Regions from separate parts of the Streptomyces sp. NPDC001270 genome, predicted to be linked through region 3. Evidence: riboswitches for the same ligand, from Rfam matches in the RefSeq annotation. Region 3 holds a riboswitch; each other region holds the start of a gene.
What was found. Region 3 has a riboswitch for cobalamin ahead of metE (5-methyltetrahydropteroyltriglutamate--homocysteine S-methyltransferase). Riboswitches for the same ligand answer to the same signal wherever they lie in the genome.

Region 1 (6,290 bases), on a different contig from region 3:
GGCCCTGTGCGGCGCGCACGGCGAGCGGCAGCACGGCGCCCGGGGTGTGGCGGGCCGATGCCAGGGCGCGCACCGTGGCCCGCCAGTCGAGTACCGGCGAATCCAGGACCAGCCCGGCCACCCGGTCCCGCAGGGCGGAATGGGCGGCGACGCGCAGCGCCATGGTGGCGCCGGTGGACCAGCCGAGCAGGACGACGCGGCGGGCGCCGTACCGGACGGCGTAGCGGAGCGCCGCGTCCAGGTCGCGCCACTCGGTCTCGCCGAAGTGGTTCAGGCCGTCGGGCCGGCGGGGCGCGCCGAGGTCGCCGCGGTAGGCGAGGGCCAGCACCGGCAGGCGTCTGCGGTGCAGGAATCCCATGACGTTCAGGACCTGTTCGCGGGTGGTGCCCAGACCGTGCACGGCGATCGTCCAGGTGTCGCGGTGGCCGGGTACGAACCAGGCGGGCAGCGGGCCGAGTTCGCCGGGCACGTCGACGTCCGTGTGGGCGAGGTCGAGGGCGGAGGCCGGGTTGCCGACGAACACGTTCGGAGTGAGCCAGACCCTGTCGCCGGGCCGTACGGTGCCGTGCGTGACGCCTTCGAGACGGCGTACGACGGTGTCGGCGGTGTGGCGGGCGGAGGTCAGGACGGGTCCGACGACGGCGTGCGAGCCGTCGCCGGAGAGGCCGTAGCTGCCGGGGCGCAAGGAGGCCAGGTCGCGGGTGAGGGTGATCCGGCCCTCGGCGACGTCGTGCACGGTGAGCCGGGGCTCGGTGGGCAGTGGCCGGCCGGAGGGCGCCTTGAGCGCGGCGTCGCTGGCCATCCGCCCGGCGGCCACGCCGGCCGCACCCGCGGCCAGGGCGGCGGTGACGGCAGCGGCCGTCGCTGTGACAGTGCGCACGGTTCCAGTGTCCCGGCGGACCGTGCGCTCGGCCAGCGGGAGCGGACGGGGCGAGGCCGGATGGGGCCGGATGGGGCCGGGTGTGGCTGGGTGGGGTGGCGTGCGGCGGCGTGGGGTGGCGTGCGGCGGCGTGGGGTGGGCTCGGGAAGCCGGGTGGGAGCGGACCGGGCGAGGCCCAGGGCCGGGGGCAGCCAGGGGCGGCGGCAGGCGGGGTCGGGTGGGGCGAGGTCCAGGGGTCGGGTGGGGCGGATACGGCGTGGCTCGGGGGCGGGCAGAACCGGGGCCGGGCGGGGGCCGGCAGGGAGAGGCCGGCGGGCCCGCGCGCACCGACAGGGAGAGGTCCGGGGCGGGCGGAAGCGAAGGGGGCGTGGAAGGGGACGAGGCATGGGCCGACAGGGCGAGGTGGTGGCCGGCGGCGGCCCGGACGGTGGGGTGGGCAGGGCAGCCGGCCGTCTGTTCAGGGGCGCTGGCCGTAGCCGCGCAGGCGGTCCGCCGCCCGGGCCAGTTGGGCCGGGGTGAGGAGGGTGGGGGTGCGGCCGGGTACCGACGACGCGGTCAGCCACAGGCGGCACATCCACTCCAGCTGGGCGGTTCGGTCGTATGCCTGGTCGAGGGTGGTGCCGTGGGTGATCGCGCCGTGGTTGCGCAGGAGGCAGCCCGAGCGGCCGTCGAGGGCGCGGAGCATGTTCCCGGCCAGTTCTTCGGTGCCATAGGTGGCGTACGGGGCGACCCGGACCGGGCCGCCCAGCGCGGCCGACATGTAGTGGATCGCGGGCAGTTCGCCGACGAGCGTCGAGACGGCCGTGGCGTACAGGGCGTGGGTGTGGACGACGGCCCGCGCGTCGGTGGCGCGGTAGACGGCGAGGTGCATGGGGAGTTCGCTGGTGGGCGCCAGCGTGCCGAGCACCTGCCGGCCGGCCAGGTCCACGCCGGTCACGTCGTCCGGGGTGAGCCGGTCGTACGGCACGCCCGACGGAGTGACGAGTACGAGGTCGCCGACGCGTACCGAGACGTTCCCGGAGGTGCCGACGACCAGTCCGTCGGACACGGTGCGGCGGGCGGCGGCGACCAGCGCCGTCCAGGCGCGGGCCGTCTCGGGACCCGCGCCTCCATGTGGTCCGTGCTCCCGACGCCGTTCAGCCATGTCGCGATCCTGCCGGGTGCTCAGGATCCCTTCAACGGATCGCCGCAACCCCCCTCCCATGTGACACTCCGAGTACGACCTCAGTTCACCTTTCGTTCACCCAGGTTTCCTACCTTCAACCAGCCAATGACTTCGAACGAATGCCTGGGTAAATGGAAAGCTTCTCGCTGATCCTCGCGATCGTGGTGATCACCGCGCTCGCGTTCGATTTCACGAACGGTTTCCACGACACCGCCAACGCGATGGCCACGACGATCTCGACCGGCGCGCTCAAACCCAGAGTGGCGGTGGCCATGTCCGCCACCCTCAACCTGGTGGGCGCCTTCCTCTCCGTCGAGGTCGCCAACACGATCTCCAAGGGTCTCGTCGACGAGAGCGGCATCCGCCCCGAGGTCATCTTCGCCGCCCTGGTGGGCGCGATCCTCTGGAACCTGCTGACCTGGCTGGTGGGTCTGCCCTCAAGCTCCTCGCACGCGCTGATGGGCGGTCTGATCGGCGCCGCCGTCGCGTCCGCCGGCACGGGCGCCGTCCACGGCGACGTGCTCGTCACCAAGGTCCTCGTCCCGGCACTCGCCGCGCCCCTCGTGGCCGGGGTGGCGGCACTGCTCGCCACCCGGCTGTCGTACTCGCTCGACGGCGCCGCGGAGGGCAAGGCCGCCGAGAAGGGCTACCGGGCCGGCCAGATCGCCTCCGCGGGTCTGGTCTCCCTGGCCCACGGCACCAACGACGCCCAGAAGACGATGGGCGTCATCACCCTGGCGCTGATCGCCGGCGGTGCGATCGCCCCCGGCTCGAACCCGCCCACCTGGGTCGTCCTCTCCGCGGGTCTCGCCATCGCGCTCGGCACCTACCTCGGCGGCTGGCGCATCATCCGCACGATGGGCAAGGGGCTGACCGACCTCCGGCCGCGGCAGGGCTTCGCCGCCCAGACCAGCGCGGCGACCGCCATCCTGGCCTCCTCGCACCTCGGCTTCTCGCTCTCCACCACGCATGTCGTCTCCGGTTCCGTGATGGGCGCGGGGCTCGGCCGCAAGGGCGGGGTGGTGCGCTGGTCGACGGCGGCCCGGATGTGCGTCGCCTGGGCGCTGACGCTGCCGGCCGCCGCGCTCGTCGGCGCGCTCGCGGAACTCGTCACGGAGCTGGGTGACTGGGGCACCGCGGCTGTGGCCGTCTGCCTGGTCGCTTCCGCCGTGGGGATCTGGCGGGTCTCGCGGCGTGAGGTCGTGGACCACAGCAACGTCAATGAGGTGAACGGCACCGGGGAGTCGGCCGTTCCGGTTGGGCCGGCCGGTGTGGTCGGTGCGGTCGGTGCGGTCGGTGCGGTCGGTGCGGTCGGTGCGGTCGGTGCGGTCGGTGCGGTCGGTGCGGTGTCCGTCACCATCAGCGCCGGTTCCGCCGGTTCGCCCTCGGGGGCGGGCGGGACGGCCGCTTCGGTCGCCGCGGCCGCGCCCGTCGTCGCCGATCCGGCCGGGCCGCCGCCGAGTGCCGCCGTCTGAGACCCGAGGAAGAAGCATCACCATGAACACCATGAACATCGACTGGGCGGCACTCGGTTCCGTCTTCGGCGTCAGCCTCGGGGTCACCGTGGCGCTCGTGGGACTGTTCACCCTCGGCGTGGCCGGATTGTCGCGCCGTGAACGGGCCGTTGCGCGGGGAGGTTCCGCGGGGGTGGCGTTGGCTGGGGCGTACGCCTGCTTTGCGGCGTGCGCCGGGGCTGTGGGGTATGGGATCTTTTTGATCGCGGGGTGAGTGGTTCGGGGTGTGGGGGTTTTGCGCAGTTCCCCGCGCCCCTGCCGGGGTTGGCGTTGGCGCTCGGCCGCGCGTGCGTGGTCGTTTTTTGCGCAGTTCCCCGCGCCCCTGCCGGGGGGGAGTCGTCTCGTTTCTTGTGTTGTTCCGGGGTGTTTCTTCTGGGTGGGTGGGGGGTGGGGTGGGTATGAGGCTGGGCACACTCTTCCCTTGCAGGTCAACGGCTGGTTGACGGTTCTTCGGGGGGCGTGGTGGACTTCCGGGGCCATGTACGGCGGCAGAAGAGGAAGCCGGTGCGAATCCGGCGCGGTCCCGCCACTGTCACCGGGGAAGGACTTCCCCGGGAGCCAGGAACTCTCGCCGCCGGTCTCGTCGAACCAGGGCGTGGACACCCTGAGTGAGGACATATCGCCATGCTCGGCTGCGGATTGAGGTACAGCACCAGGTCGCTTCCCGACCCGACGGCCGGCTGAACCGGTGCGTGCCGATCGCGTCTTCGCGTACGGCGCCGCTCTCGGCCTCCTCGGCGATCTGCTCGTGGGCGATCCGCGCCACGGGCATCCGGTCGCCGGGTTCGGGCGTGCCGTCGGCGCGGCGGAGCGGGTGCTGTGGCGGGACCACCGGGGGTGGGGAGCCCTGTACACCGCCGTCTGCGTCGGCGGTGCCGCGGGCCTCGGAGCGCTGGCCCGGCGGGCCGTGCGCGCCTCCCCCGCCGGTTCCGTGGCGCTGACCGGGGCCGTCACCTGGGCGGTGGTGGGCGGGACTTCGCTCGCCCGGGAGGCCCAGGCCGTCCGGCGGGCCCTCGACTCGGGGGATGTCGCCGCGGCGAGGGCCCGGCTGCCGCATCTGTGCGGACGGGATCCGCAGGCCCTCGACGCCCAGGGGATCGCGCGGGCCGTCGTGGAGTCGGTGGCCGAGAACACGTCCGACGCGGTCGTCGGGGCGCTGGTGTGGGGGGCGTTGGGCGGGGTGCCCGGGTTCGTCGCCTTCCGTGCGGTGAACACCCTCGACGCGATGGTCGGGCACCGGTCGCCGCGGCACCGGCGGTTCGGGTGGGCCGCCGCGCGGCTCGACGACGTCGCCGGCTGGCCGGGGGCACGGCTCACCGCGGTGCTCGCCGCCGTCTCGGGCCCGGACCCACGGGGTGCGGTGCGGGCCTGGCGGGCCGACGCCCACCGGCATCCGAGCCCCAACGCCGGTCCCGTGGAGGCTTCCTTCGCGGGGGCGCTGGGCGTGCGGCTGGGCGGGACGCTGTCGTACGGGGGGCGGGTCGAGCACCGGCCCGTGCTCAACGGCGGGGGGCGGGAGGTCGCCGCCGCGGACATCGACCGTGCGGTACGGCTGTCCCGCCAAGTCGGGCTGCTCGCGCTCGGCGTCACGACCGCCGCGCGGCTGGCCGTGCGGGGGCGCAGGTCATGAGCGGTGGTGGGCTGCTCGTCGCCGGTACCACCTCCGACGCGGGCAAGAGCGTGGTGACGGCGGGCATCTGCCGGTGGCTGGTGCGGCAGGGCGTCGCGGTCGCGCCGTTCAAGGCGCAGAACATGTCCCTGAACTCGTTCGTCACCCGCGAGGGCGCCGAGATCGGGCGGGCCCAGGCGATGCAGGCCCAGGCGTGCCGGATCGAACCGACCGCGCTGATGAACCCGGTCCTGCTCAAACCGGGCGGGGAGCAGAGCAGTCAGGTCGTGCTCATGGGCAGGCCGGTGGGCGAGCTGAGCGCGCGCGGGTACCACGGCGGACGCCAGGAGCGGCTGCTGGGAACCGTGCTCGACTGCCTCGCCACGCTGCGGGACACGTACGACGTGGTGATCTGCGAGGGCGCGGGCAGCCCGGCGGAGATCAACCTGCGGCGGACCGACATCGTGAACATGGGCCTCGCCCGCAACGCGCGGCTGCCCGTCCTGGTGGTCGGCGACATCGACCGCGGGGGTGTCTTCGCGTCGTTCTTCGGGACCGTGGCGCTGCTGTCCCGCGCGGACCAGGAGCTGGTCGCCGGGTTCCTGGTCAACAAGTTCCGCGGGGACGTCGGCCTGCTGGAGCCGGGGCTCGACATGCTGCGCGGCCTGACCGGGCGGCCCGCCTACGGCGTCCTGCCGTTCCGGCCCGGCCTCGGCATCGACGAGGAGGACGGGGTGGCCGTCTCCCTGCGGGGCGCGGTACGGGAGTCGGCGTCGGCCGCGCCGTTCGGCGAGGACGTGCTGCGCGTCGCGGTCTGCGCGGTGCCGCTCATGTCCAACTTCACGGACGTGGACGCGCTGGCCGCCGAACCGGGCGTGGTCGTACGGTTCGTGGACCGGCCGCAGGAACTGGCCGACGCCGATCTCGTCGTCGTACCCGGGACCCGGGGCACCGTCCGGGCGCTGGCCTGGCTGCGGGAGCGCGGGCTCGCAAAGGCGCTGCGCGACCGGGCCCGCGAAGGCCGGCCCGTCCTCGGCGTCTGCGGCGGCTTCCAACTGCTCGGCGAGCACATCGAGGACGCGGTCGAGTCGCGCGCCGGGCAGGTGAGCGGGCTGGGTGTGC
Region 2 (6,290 bases), on a different contig from region 3:
GGATGCGGGTCTGGGCCACGCACGCCTGGCCGTTGTTCATCCAGGCCGCCGGGACAATGCCCGCGACCGCGGTCTCGACGTCCGCGTCCGGCAGCACGACCGCCGCCGACTTGCCGCCGAGTTCCAGGGTGACCCGGGTGAGGTGGCGCGCGGCCACCTCCATGACCCGCTTGCCCGCCGCCACCGAGCCGGTGAAGGAGACCTTGTCGACGCCGGGGTGGCCGACCAGGTACTCGCTGACCTCGCGGTCGGCGGGCAGGATCGACAGCACGCCGTCGGGCAGCCCGGCCTCACGGGCGATCTGGCCGAGGAGGTAGGCGTCCAGCGGTGACTCGGGGGACGGCTTGAGGATCACCGTGCAGCCGGCCAGCAGGGCGGGCGCGAGCTTGGCGGCGGCGACGAACTGCGGGACGTTCCAGGGGACCACGGCGGCGACCACCCCGACCGGCTCGCGCCGCACCATGATCTTCCCGAGCGCCCCGTCGCGGGTCTCCTCGTACGTGTGGCCGCGGGCGACGGTGATCGCCGAGTCCCACACCATCATCGCGCCGAGCGCCTGCGCGAGGACGCTCCACGAGTACGGCGACCCGTTCTCGGAGGAGATCACCCGGGCGATCTCCTCGTGCCGGACGGCGATGCCGTCCTTGATACGGGTGACGACCGCGATCCGCTCGTCGAGGCTCATCCGCGGCCAGGGGCCCTGGTCGAACGCGGTCCGGGCGACGGCGACGGCCCGGTCCACATCGGCCGGCGAGGCGTGCGGGACGCGGCCGATGACCTCTTCGGTGTGCGGGGAGATCACCTCGATGACGTCCCCGCCCAGGGGATCGGTCAACTCCCCGCCGATGAACAGCTGTCCGTGTTCCACGAGCTCGGTCATGGCCGACTGCCTCCTGCGGCACGATTTCTGACGCTGTATCAGAAACGGATACCAGGTCTCCTCGAACTAGTCCACGGCAGGACACCACCGGCCCGGCCGGAACCCCGCCCGCACCACCGGCTCGACCGGCCCCCGTCCGCACCGCGCCCGGCGCGCGGCCACCGGCTTCCGGAATCGGCGGGCGCCCGGGGCAACCGATGAAACCGGTTCTAGTTATAGTGGGCCGGGGAGGCCATGATGGTGGAGACGTTCGATCACGGCGGCGGTGTGCGGTCCGTGGCGGTGCCGATACCGGACAACCCGCTCGGCCACACGCTGGTGTACGTCGTGGACACCGACCGGGGCCCGGTACTGGTCGACACCGGCTGGGACGACCCGGCGTCGTGGGACACACTGACGTCCGGCCTGTCGGCCTGCGGCACCTCGGTGGCGGAGCTCCACGGGGTCGTCATCACCCACCACCACCCCGACCACCACGGACTGTCCGGCCAGGTGCGCGAGGCGTCCGGCGCGTGGGTGGCGATGCACGCGGCCGACACCGCGGTGGTACGGCGCAACCGCGAGGCCCGCCCCGAGCGCTGGCTCGACTACATGCGCGCCAAACTCACCGCGACCGGCGCCCCGGAGGAACACCTGGCCGTCCTGCGCACACCGGGCGCCCTGCAACGGCGTCCGCCCGCCCTCCCGGACCGCGAGATCGTCCCCGGCGACCTCCTGGACCTGCCCGGCCGCCGGCTGCGCGCCGTCTGGACGCCGGGGCACACGCCCGGTCACGTCTGTCTGCACCTGGAGGAGGAGCACCCCGCCGGGCTGCCGGGACACGGCCGGCTGTTCTCCGGCGACCACCTGCTCCCGAAGATCACCCCGCACATCGGCCTGTACGAGGACCCCTCCACCCAGGGGAACACCACCGGCCGGAACGGAGCCGAGAACCTGGCGGAGGCCATCGACCCGCTCGGCGACTACCTCGACTCCCTGGAGCGCATCGGCCGCCTGGCCCCCGCCGAGGTGCTGCCGGCCCACCAGTACGCGTTCACCGGCGGATCCGCCCGCGTGGCGGAGTTGCTCGCGCATCACGAGGAGCGGCTGGCCGGCCTGCTGACCCAGCTCGTCGAACCGCTCACGCCCTGGCAGTTGGCCGAGCGGATGGAGTGGAACCGGCCCTGGCCCCAGATCCCGCACCCCTCCCGGAACATCGCCGTCGCGGAGGCCGAGGCGCATCTGCGCCGCCTGGTGAAGCAGGGCCGGGCCGAACCGGTGCCGGGCACCGACCCGCTGAGGTACGTCCGGACGGCGTGACCGGACGGCCTGACCGGGCCATGTGACGGGGGCACTTCCCCGGATCGCGTGCCGGGATCGCTTCCCCGGACCGCGCGACCGGACCGCATTCCGGGACCGCATTCCGGGACCGCATTCCCGGGCCGCTTCCGGACGACGTGACCGGGCCGTTTTCCCGGACCGCATTCCCGCACCCCGTACCCCTCTTCGCCCCACCGCACGGCCCTCTGTCACGGCCACCCCTCGGGGGCCTGGAGGTGGGCCGGTAGAGTGACTGGGTCGTCATCACACCCGTACGGGGGGAAGCCGGTGCAATTCCGGCGCTGACCCGCAACCGTGAACCGGCCGTCGAGGCCCGGTGAGCCGGACTGCCCCGGACGGAACGTGACCGGCTCAGGTGCGTCGGCAGCCGCCCGCGCACGGCACCGTCGAGGTTTACGGGGCCGAGCCGCCCGGGGTGTCCCGTGCTGCCCGGCTTCCTCGCGAACCGACCCGCGAAGAGAGGCACCCGCCGAGCATGAACGTCCGCCGCAGCGCAGCGGTCCTGGCCGCCGTCGGCGTGCTCGCCGCCGCGTCACCCGCCCTGGCCGCGAGCCCTTCGCCGTCCCCGTCGACGGTGCTCCCGTCCGGCCTGTACGGCGACGCTGATCCGAAGTTCGACGGCGTCTGGCGCCAGTCGCTGGCGCTGCTCGCCCAGCGCACCGTGTCCGTGACGCCCGCTGCCAAGGCCGTGGACTGGCTGGCCGGACAGCAGTGCGCGGACGGGGCGTTCGCCGCGTTCCGCGCCGATCCGGGGCGGGCCTGTGACGCCAAGGTGCCGGTCGACACCAACAGCACGGCCGCCGCCGTCCAGGCCCTGACCGCGACCGGCGGCCACGACAGCGCCGTCGGCAAGGCCGTGACCTGGCTGAAGTCGGTGCAGAACAAGGACGGCGGCTGGGGGTACGCGCCGGGCGGCGCGAGCGACGCGAACTCCACGGGCGTCGTCGTCGGCGCGCTCGCGGCGGCCGGTGAACGGCCCGCGGCAGTGGTCAAGGACGGCCGGTCGCCGTACGACGCGCTGCTGGCACTGGCCCTGCCCTGCTCCGGCGACGACGCAGGCGCCTTCGCCTACCAGCCGGACAAGAAGGGCGCGTTGACGGCCAACGCGGACGCCACCGCGGCGGCCGTGCTGGGCGTGCTGGGCGCGGGCCTCGCCGCGAAGGCGGCCGGAGCGGGCGACGCTTCGAGCGGGGCGCCCGGCACGAGCTGCGCCGCCACCGGGAAGCCCACCCCCGAGCAGGCCGCGGCCGATGGCGCCGCCTACCTCACCCGTGCGGTCACCGAGGACGGCCACCTCACCTCCGCCCTCGCGGGCGCCCCCGAACAGCCCGACTACGGCAACACCGCCGACGCGGTGGTCGCGCTCGCCGCGCAGGGCGGGCCGGACCGGGCCGCGAAGCCGCTGGCCTGGCTGGAGAAGAACGCGGCGGCCTGGGCGAAGCAGAGCGGACCGGCCGCGTACGCGCAGTTGATCTTCGCGGCGCACGCGACCGGCACGGACCCGCGCGACTTCGGCGGTACGGACCTGGTGCGGGCGCTGGGCGCGACCGGCCCGGCACCGCAGGCGGCCGGGCAGGCGACATCGGGCGACGGCTCGGACCCGTCGGACCGGAAGGACGACGGCGGCTCGGGCACCAGCGTCTGGTGGATCATCGGCACCGGTCTGGTCGCGGGCGTCGGCATCGGCTTCCTGCTCAGCGGCCGCAGGAAGCAGCAGCACCTGTGACCGGGCCGCGCCGCGGTGTGCTCCTGCTGCTGGCCGCGCTCCTGTGCTGGGGCGGCGCGGGCCAGGCGCAGGCCGTCGGCTACCGCTACTGGTCCTTCTGGGACCGCGCGGGCGACCGGTGGACGTACGCCACCGAGGGTCCGTCGCTGGCCCGACCCGCCGACGGCGCCGTCCAGGGCTTCCGGTTCGCGGTGAGCGAGGACTCCGCCGACGCGACGTATCCGCGCGGCACGGCCCGCTTCGCCGAGATCTGCGCGCACACGCCCGCGCGGGCGGGCCACAAGCGGGTGGCACTGGTCATCGACTTCGGTACGGCGGCGGACGCGCCCGGCGCCGAGACACCGCCGAAGGCGCGGACCGCCTGCGCGGTACTGGCACCCGACGCGACGACGGCCGAGGCCCTGGCGGCGGTCGCCGGACCGCTGCGCTACGACTCCAACGCCCTGCTGTGCGCCATCGCCGGCTACCCGGAGAAGGGCTGCGGCGAGCAGGTGGCGGCCACGGACGACAAGCCGACGAGCGCCGCGAAGCGGCCGACGGCGGGCGAGGACGGCGGCAACGGGCCGTCGCTCGGCCTGTGGGCGGGTGGGGCGGCGGTCGTCCTGCTGGGCGCGGCGGCACTCTGGCAGGCCCGACGGCGCCGGGATGCGTAGGCACCGCCATGCGTGAGGGCCACGACCACGAGCCGTCGCCGCCCGCTGCCCACGCCGGTCCGGACGGGACGAACGAGACGAACGAGACGAACGAGACGAACACCGACGACGGGACGGGCTCCGGGAACGGGACGGACGGCACCGGCAGCACGGCCGCGCCCGACGGCACCGGTCACGGGCCCGCACCCCGCGCGGGCGGCGTCAGCGGCGCCGGCCACGCTCACGGCACAGGCACCCCGCACGGCGGCGGCAACGGGCGCGCCACAGCCGCCAAGGGGCCGGCCCGCGCGGGCGGCACGGTGCGGCGGCCCCGGACGGTCGTGCACCCCGGGGCCTGGTGGGGCTGGGCGATCGGGCTCGGGGTCGCAGCCAGCCGGACCAGCAATCCACTGCTGCTCGGGCTGCTCGTCGCGGCGGCGGGCTATGTGGTGGCCACCCATCGCAGCACCGCCCCCTGGGCCCGCTCCTACACGGCGTTCGCCAAGCTCGCGCTCGCCGTGCTGGTCGTCCGCCTGGTCTTCGCGGTGGTCCTCGGCTCCCCCATCCCCGGCACGCACGTCCTCCTCACCCTCCCCGAAGTCCCGCTCCCGCACTGGGCGCAGGGCATCCGGCTGGGCGGCCGGGTCACCGCCGAGTCGCTGGTCTACGCGTTCTACGACGGCCTGAAACTGGCCACGCTGCTGATCTGCGTGGGCGCGGCCAACGCCCTCGCCAACCCGGCCCGGCTGCTCAAGTCCCTGCCGGGCGCCCTGTACGAGATCGGCGTGGCCGTGGTCGTCGCGCTGACCTTCGCGCCGAACCTGATCAGCGACGTACAGCGGCTGCGGGCCGCCCGCCGGCTGCGGGGCCGCCCGGACCGCGGTGTGCGGGGGCTGCTCCAGGTGGGCCTGCCGGTCCTGGAGGGCGCCCTGGAACATTCCGTCGCGCTCGCCGCCTCGATGGACGCGCGCGGTTACGGCCGTACCGCCGACGTGCCCGTCGCCGTCCGCCGTACCACCGCCGGGCTGACCCTGGGCGGTCTGCTCGGCGTCTGCGCGGGAACGTACGGGCTGCTCACCGCCGCGGGCGGCGGCTACGGGCTGCCGGTGCTGCTCGCCGGGGCCGTCGCCGCCCTCGCGGGGCTGCGGCTGGGCGGCCGGCGCTCGCCGCGCACCCGGTACCGCCCCGACCCGTGGAACGCCCGCGCCTGGCTGGTCGCCGGGTCCGGTGCCGCCGTCGCCGCGCTGCTCGCCCTCGCCGCGGCCCGCGACCCGGCCGCCCTCGATCCGGGGGTCGTCCCGCTCACCGCGCCCGCGCTGCCCCTGTGGCCGGCGGCGGCCGTACTCCTCGCGCTGCTGCCCGCCCTGGTGGTCCCCAAGGAGCCGTCGTGATCCCCGCAGGAGCCGTCGTGATCCCCGAGGAGCCCTCGTGATCCGCTTCGAGGACGTCAGCGTGACGTACGCCGGTGCCGTCGAACCGGCCGTCCGAGGCGTGGACTTCGAGGTGCCGGAGGGTGAGCTGGTGCTGCTCGTCGGCCGGTCCGGCGTCGGCAAGTCGACGGTGCTGGGCGCGGTGGGCGGCCTCGTCCCGCACTTCACCGGCGGCACCCTGCGCGGCCGGGTCACGGTCGCGGGCCGGGACACCCGTACCCACAAGCCGCGCGAACTCGCCGACGTCGTCGGCACGGTGGGCCAGGACCCGCTCGCGCACTTCGTGACGGACACGGTGGAGG
Region 3 (6,290 bases):
TCGTTCTTGCCCGGGTGGACGAAGACCGTGCCGTGCTCGGCGGCGGGGATGTTCCACTCCAGGCCCTGGAAGACCAGGGTGTCTTCGATCTTGTCGCGGGCCGCGACGATGTCGGGGTTGACCTTCTCCACACCGATCTTGGCGTGCGTCTCGCTGCCGTGGTCGGTGATCACCATCCAGTCCAGGCCGTGCGCGTTGCCCTGGCGGACGTGGTCGATGACGCGGTACTTGGCGTCGTTGCTGTGCTGGGTGTGGATGTGGTGGTCGCCGGCGAGCCACAGGTAGCCGCCCGAACGGGAGTCGTGCGACGCGTTGGCCGTCGTGGCCGGGGACGCGGCCGCCTGGCCCGCGCCGCCGAGGACACTGCCGGCCGCCAGGCCGGCGCCGAGCAGTCCGGTGCGGCGGAGCATGGAGCGCCGGGACAGCTGGCTGGGCGTCAACTCCGCGTCGGGCACCGACAGGTCGAGCGCGGGCGGCAGGGACGTGGACTCGTCGCCCCCGTGGTGATGGTGGTGGTGACCGTGGTCGTGTCTGTGGCCGTGGCCCATTTCAACTCCCGCTGACAACAGGGACATGCACGCTTGGGACGTGTGGAGTCTGCAAAGCTCTGGTAAACGGCGGGAATCAAGGCAATGGTGTGGCAAAGAAGGCCGGATGTGCAGCGGGCGTCGACGCCCGCCCGGAGCTGCGCCGACGCCTCCCGCACCGGCGGGTCCGCCCGATCCCGCACTACAGGCCCGCACCGCCGGCCGGCCGACCGGCCGCCCTCACATCGTTTTCGGCCATCGGCATCACCGGCCGGGCCGTGCACGGACCGTCCGGTACGGCGCGGGAGCGGAGTCAGCCCGAGACGATCCCGACGACCAGGTTGATCACGGTGGCCAGGATGCTGGTGCCGAAGACGTACGACAGCAGGCAGTGCCGCAGCGCCACCGCACGGATCGTCGAACTCGACACGCTGGTGTCGGAGACCTGGTAGGTCATGCCGAGGTTGTAGCTGAAGTACAGGAAGTCCCGGTACGCCGGCGGCTCGTCCGAGTTGAAGTCGATGCCGCCGGACGCCGTGCAGTAGAGGTAGGCGTAGCGCGTCGCGTACATCAGGTGCAGGGCCGCCCAGGCCATGAAGACCCCGCCGAGCGCGGCGACCGCGGCGGCATGGCCGTCGGCCGACTTGCCGAACGACAGCAGCAGCACGATGCCGAGCAGCCCGCACAGGGCGGCCACGACCACGACGAGTTCCTCCAGGACCGGACGGAAGTCCTCGCGACGGATGTTGCGGTGGGTCTCCTCGGCGTCCAGGGGCCACAGCACGATCCAGCCCACCACCACGAAGAACGTCTCCGCCGCCGCGATGCCGGCGAGAAGCCCGAGGGGCAGGTCGGTCGGCAGCCCGACGGCCACGCCGACGACCGCGCCGCCGGCCGTCGATCCGAACAGCCGGGAGACCGCCGAGAGCGGCAACCGTGCACCCATGGGCCGCAACAGTAGCGGCCGGGGCTCCGCCACGAGGGCAGCCACGGCCGTGCGGTGGGAGGCACACCGGGGTACGGACGGACGCCGTCCGGTGCTCGTCGGGCGGCGGCACGGGCCGGTCCGCCATCCGAATGCCGGACGCGACCGGACGCGACCGTGGCCCGCCCCGTAGGCTGGCCGGTGCAGCTGGTTCGCCCCCGTCAGCCGGACGGGACGCGTCGTAAGAGGGAACCCGGTGGAAATCCGGGACTGCCCCGCAGCGGTGAGCGGGAACGACCGCCGTCATACGCACTGGGCCCGATGTACCGGGCCTGGGAAGCGACGGCCAGTAGGAGTCTCGTACGGCTCTGTGCTTCGTACGGACGAGACGTGCCCGCGAGTCCGAAGACCTGCCCGCTGCCCGCGCGCGAACCACTCGTGCGCGGACATCCCGGTGACCCCGAGGGCGGGTCGGGGACACCTCCGGACACCGTCCGGGGAGTGAGGCCAGGCGGACGAACACACGCTGCCACGCGTGATCGTGCCGTCCGGTCCGGCACCCCTTCGCGCCCCCGTCCCGTCGCCGGGACCTCAGGGAATCGTCTCGCGAAGGAGATCTCCGTGACCACCGAGCCCACAGCCGGGGCCGCACGCGCCACCGTGTACGGCTACCCGCGTCAGGGACAGCACCGGGAACTGAAGAAGGCCGTCGAGGGCTACTGGGCGGGCCGCGTCGGCGCCGACGCGCTCCGCGCCACCGCCGCCGGACTGCGCCGGGCCACCTGGCGGCAGCTCGCCGAGGCCGGCATCGACGAAGTGCCCACCGGTGACTTCTCGTACTACGACCACGTCCTCGACACCACGGTCATGGTCGGCGCGGTCCCGGACCGCCACCGGGCCGCCGTCGCGGCGGACGCGTTGGACGGCTACTTCGCCATGGCCAGGGGCACCCAGGGCCTGGCGCCGCTGGAGATGACCAAGTGGTTCGACACCAACTACCACTATCTCGTGCCGGAGTTGGGCCCGGACACGGTGTTCGCGGCGGACTCGGCCAAGCAGGTCGCGGAGCTGACGGAGGCCCTCGCCCTGGGCCTCGCGGCCCGGCCGGTGCTGGTCGGCCCCGTCACCTACCTGCTGCTCGCCAAGCCCGCGCCGGGGGTCGCGGCGGACTTCGATCCGCTGACCCTCCTCGACCGGCTGCTGCCGGTGTACGCGGAGGTCCTGGCCGACCTGCGCGCGGCCGGCGCCGAGTGGGTGCAGCTCGACGAGCCCGCGCTCGTCCAGGACCGCACGCCGGCCGAACTCGGCGCCGTCGCACGCGCCTACCGTGCCCTCGGCGGTCGCGCCGACCGGCCGAAGCTGCTGGTCGCCTCTTACTTCGACCGGCTCGGCGAGGCCCTGCCCGTGCTGGCCGACGCGCCGGTCGACGGGCTCGCGCTGGATTTCACCGGGCGCGGGGCCGCCCAGCTCGACGCGCTGGCCGCGGTCGGCGGACTGCCCGGCAGGCGCCTGGTCGCCGGCGTCGTCGACGGCCGCAACATCTGGGTCAACGACCTGGCGGCGTCCCTCGCCACGCTCGGCACGCTGCTCGGTCTGGCCGACCGGGTCGATGTGGCGGCCTCCTGCTCCCTGCTGCACGTCCCGCTCGACGCGTCGGTCGAGCGGGACATCGAACCGCAGCTCCTGCGCTGGCTGGCCTTCGCCCGTCAGAAGACCACGGAGGTGGTGACGCTGGCCCGCGGCCTGGCCCACGGCACGGCGGCCATCAGCGCCGAACTGGCCGCCAACCGCGCCGACCTGGCCTCCCGGGCGGCCTCGCCGCTCACCCGTGACCCGGCCGTGCGCGCCCGCGCGGCGGCGGTCACCGGGGCCGACGCCCGCCGTGACCAGCCGTATCCGGTGCGGGCGGCGGCCCAGCGCGCCCGCCTCGGCCTGCCGTTGCTGCCGACCACCACCATCGGCTCCTTCCCGCAGACCGCCGACCTGCGCACCGCCCGCGCCGACCTGCGGACCGGCCGGATCGACAGCGCCGGCTACGAGGAGCGGATCAAGGCCGAGATCCGGGAGGTGATCGCCTTCCAGGAGAAGACCGGCCTGGACGTCCTCGTCCACGGCGAGGCCGAACGCGACGACATGGTCCAGTACTTCGCCGAACGGCTCACCGGGTATCTCGCCACCCGGCACGGGTGGGTCCAGTCCTACGGCACCCGCTACGTCCGCCCGCCGATCCTGGCCGGCGACATCTCCCGCCCGGACCCCATGACCGTGCGCTGGACCGCCTACGCGCAGTCCCTGACCGACCGCCCCGTCAAGGGCATGCTCACCGGCCCGGTCACCATGCTCGCCTGGTCCTTCGTCCGTGACGACCAGCCGCTCGCCGACACCGGCCGGCAGGTCGCCCTCGCCCTACGCGACGAGGTCGGCGACCTGGAGACGGCCGGTACCCCGGTGATCCAGGTCGACGAGCCCGCCCTGCGCGAGACCCTGCCGCTGCGGGCCGCCGACCGGGCCGCCTATCTGGACTGGGCGACCGAGGCGTTCCGGCTCACCACCGGCGGGGTGGGCCCGGACACCCAGGTCCACACCCACATGTGCTACGCCGAGTTCGGTGACATCGTGCAGGCCATCGACGACCTCGACGCCGACGTGATCAGCCTGGAGGCGGCCCGCTCGCGCATGCAGGTCGCGCGTGAGCTGGCCGCCCACGGCTACCCGCGCGAGGCCGGACCCGGTGTGTACGACATCCACTCCCCACGCGTCCCGAGCGCCGAGGAGACCGCCGAGCTCCTGCGCACCGGCCTGCGGGCGATCCCCGCCGAGCGGCTGTGGGTCAATCCCGACTGCGGCCTGAAGACCCGCGGCTGGCCGGAGGCCCGCGCCTCGTTGGAGAACCTGGTCGCCGCCGCCCGCGCCGTCCGGGGTGAGCCGGCCACGTCCTGACCGGTGGCGCCCGGTCCGGGCCGGGGCGGGGCGTCGTGCCTCATCCCGGCCCGTCGGACCCTTCGCCGGGCGGGTTCCCGGCCGAGATCCACTCGTGGACGACGCTCGGGGACAGACCGCCGTCGGCGGCTATGACGCGCTCGGGCACGCCACACAGCCAGGCGAGAAGCACGGCCCTGCGCAGTTCGGCCGCGCGGGTGGCAAGACCGGCCCGGTAGGCGCCCGCGGAGCCGACGGCGAGCTTCGGGGCGTCCTCCGCGAGGCGCCGGGCGGCCTTGCGGACGGTGCGTCGTGCGCTCAGTGTGTCGAGGTCGTTCATGCCGCTCTCGCCTCCCGTCGTTCCTGTTCCGTGTCGAGAGAACTCCGTTCCGTGTCGAGGGGATCGTGGTCCGTGTCGAGGGGGCCACGGCGGGTGTCCAGGGGGCCGTGGTCCGTGTCGAGGGGGCTGTGGTCCAGGTGCCAGTGCAGGTCCCGTACGCCGGGTTCCAGGGAGAGCCGGGCGATGTGCCGCTCCAGGCTGCGGGCGGGGTCGCCGGTGACGCAGACACCGGCGCGCAGGGCGGTGGTGTCCTCGCCGTCGCGCAGCACCCGCAGCCCGGTGGGGGCCAGCCCGTCTCCGGTGAGGGCCTGGGTGAGCAGCGCGCGGACGTGGGTCTCGTCCGCGCGGTCGCAGACCAGGTGGACGCTCGCGCGCACGCCCTCGGTGTCGGGGTCGCGCTGCGGCAGCCGGTCGATCAGCCGGCCGGCCGGACGCAGCAGCAGGTGGACGCCGAGGACGACGGCCGTACCGATCGCGCACAGCGCCAGCCGGCCGGAAGCGGCCAGCACGCCGACGGCCGCCGAACACCACAGTGTGGCGGCCGTGTTGAGGCCGCGGACGCCGCCGCCCTGGCGCAGGATGACTCCGGCGCCGAGGAAGCCGATGCCGGACACGACGTAGGACGCGACCCGGGTGGGGCTGCCGGTGTCACCGACGGCCACGCTGTAGAGGACGAACAGCGTGGCCCCGGCGGCTACGAGCGCGCTGGTGCGCAGTCCTGCCATGCGGGCGCGCCACTGGCGCTCGACGCCGATCAGGGCGCCGCAGCTGACGCCCACCGCGAGCCGCAGCAGGAATTCGACAGTGGTCAGGTTCGCCATGGGAACCTCCCCTCCCCCGTCGTGACGGGGCAGGTCGAGGGCATGGCAGCCGCCGGTGCGGGGCGGGGGGCTACCGGATGCCCGAGGAGCGGGGGGACATGGGAATGCGGGGCCCGGTATGGCCGGGACTGCTACTACCGCTGCTGCGATCCATGTCGCTCACCTCCTCCTCGGTCGGCGGCGCCCGGTCCTCCCGGGCGTCCGGCACCCTCCATACTTGCACAGCGATGCAAATTCTGCCCGTCCTTGTCGCAGATCGCGCCGGGTGGCCCTGCCCGGGTCGTCGCGCCGCGGGCCGGGGCGCGGTGGTGCGGGGAGGCGACGGCGCGAACCGCGGCACACGGTCCGGTCCGGGCGCCCAGATGGCGCGGGGGCGGAGTACGGCGCGATCCTCTCGCACCACCGGTCGCCGCTTCAGTCAGGGCGTGTGGCGTGGGGTGAGAGTCCGTGACGACCGGGCGGGCCGGCCGCGGTCATTCCTCGCGGGGCCTGCTGATCCGCCCGCCGAGTCCGACGTTCGCCCGCAGCCAGGCGGCGAGCGCCTCGGTGAGTCCGTCCGAGCGCTCGGTCTCGTCGCCCTTGCGCATCGCCATGACCCGCTCGACGGCCTGCCGGTGGTAGTCGCGCACCACGGCGGCGGCCTGTGCCGGATCCCGGGTGGCGACGGCCTCCACGATCTCCAGCCGGGCGGGCTGCAAGCGCCCCGCGACCCGGCCCCAGTCGCCGCCCTCGCCGCCGGACATCTTGACCGCGAGCCC

Region 1: linked by a shared signal. The riboswitch ahead of ACFY2B_RS29780 (cobalamin biosynthesis protein) and the one ahead of metE (5-methyltetrahydropteroyltriglutamate--homocysteine S-methyltransferase) in region 3 are both predicted to bind cobalamin.
Region 2: linked by a shared signal. The riboswitch ahead of ACFY2B_RS38830 (prenyltransferase/squalene oxidase repeat-containing protein) and the one ahead of metE (5-methyltetrahydropteroyltriglutamate--homocysteine S-methyltransferase) in region 3 are both predicted to bind cobalamin.

Annotation. Positions count from the first base shown of each region.
Region 1 covers NZ_JBIAXM010000020.1:103,290-109,579, reverse strand. Annotated here, with positions in the region: gene ACFY2B_RS29800 (alpha/beta hydrolase) at 1-880, opposite strand, end outside; gene ACFY2B_RS29795 (class II aldolase/adducin family protein) at 1,338-2,024, opposite strand; gene ACFY2B_RS29790 (anion permease) at 2,177-3,520, shown strand; gene ACFY2B_RS29785 (hypothetical protein) at 3,552-3,773, shown strand; cobalamin riboswitch at 4,006-4,150, shown strand; gene ACFY2B_RS29780 (cobalamin biosynthesis protein) at 4,248-5,189, shown strand; gene ACFY2B_RS29775 (cobyric acid synthase) at 5,186-6,290, shown strand, end outside.
Region 2 covers NZ_JBIAXM010000038.1:10,561-16,850, reverse strand. Annotated here, with positions in the region: gene ACFY2B_RS38840 (aldehyde dehydrogenase) at 1-880, opposite strand, end outside; gene ACFY2B_RS38835 (MBL fold metallo-hydrolase) at 1,118-2,179, shown strand; cobalamin riboswitch at 2,418-2,549, shown strand; gene ACFY2B_RS38830 (prenyltransferase/squalene oxidase repeat-containing protein) at 2,676-3,926, shown strand; gene ACFY2B_RS38825 (SCO2322 family protein) at 3,923-4,579, shown strand; gene ACFY2B_RS38820 (CbiQ family ECF transporter T component) at 4,879-5,949, shown strand; gene ACFY2B_RS38815 (ABC transporter ATP-binding protein) at 5,987-6,290, shown strand, end outside.
Region 3 covers NZ_JBIAXM010000003.1:184,801-191,090, forward strand. Annotated here, with positions in the region: gene ACFY2B_RS07155 (histidinol-phosphatase) at 1-548, opposite strand, end outside; gene ACFY2B_RS07160 (DUF1345 domain-containing protein) at 841-1,473, opposite strand; cobalamin riboswitch at 1,695-1,864, shown strand; gene metE (5-methyltetrahydropteroyltriglutamate--homocysteine S-methyltransferase) at 2,074-4,392, shown strand; gene ACFY2B_RS07170 (hypothetical protein) at 4,433-4,711, opposite strand; gene ACFY2B_RS07175 (MgtC/SapB family protein) at 4,708-5,532, opposite strand; gene ACFY2B_RS07180 (FadR/GntR family transcriptional regulator) at 6,006-6,290, opposite strand, start outside.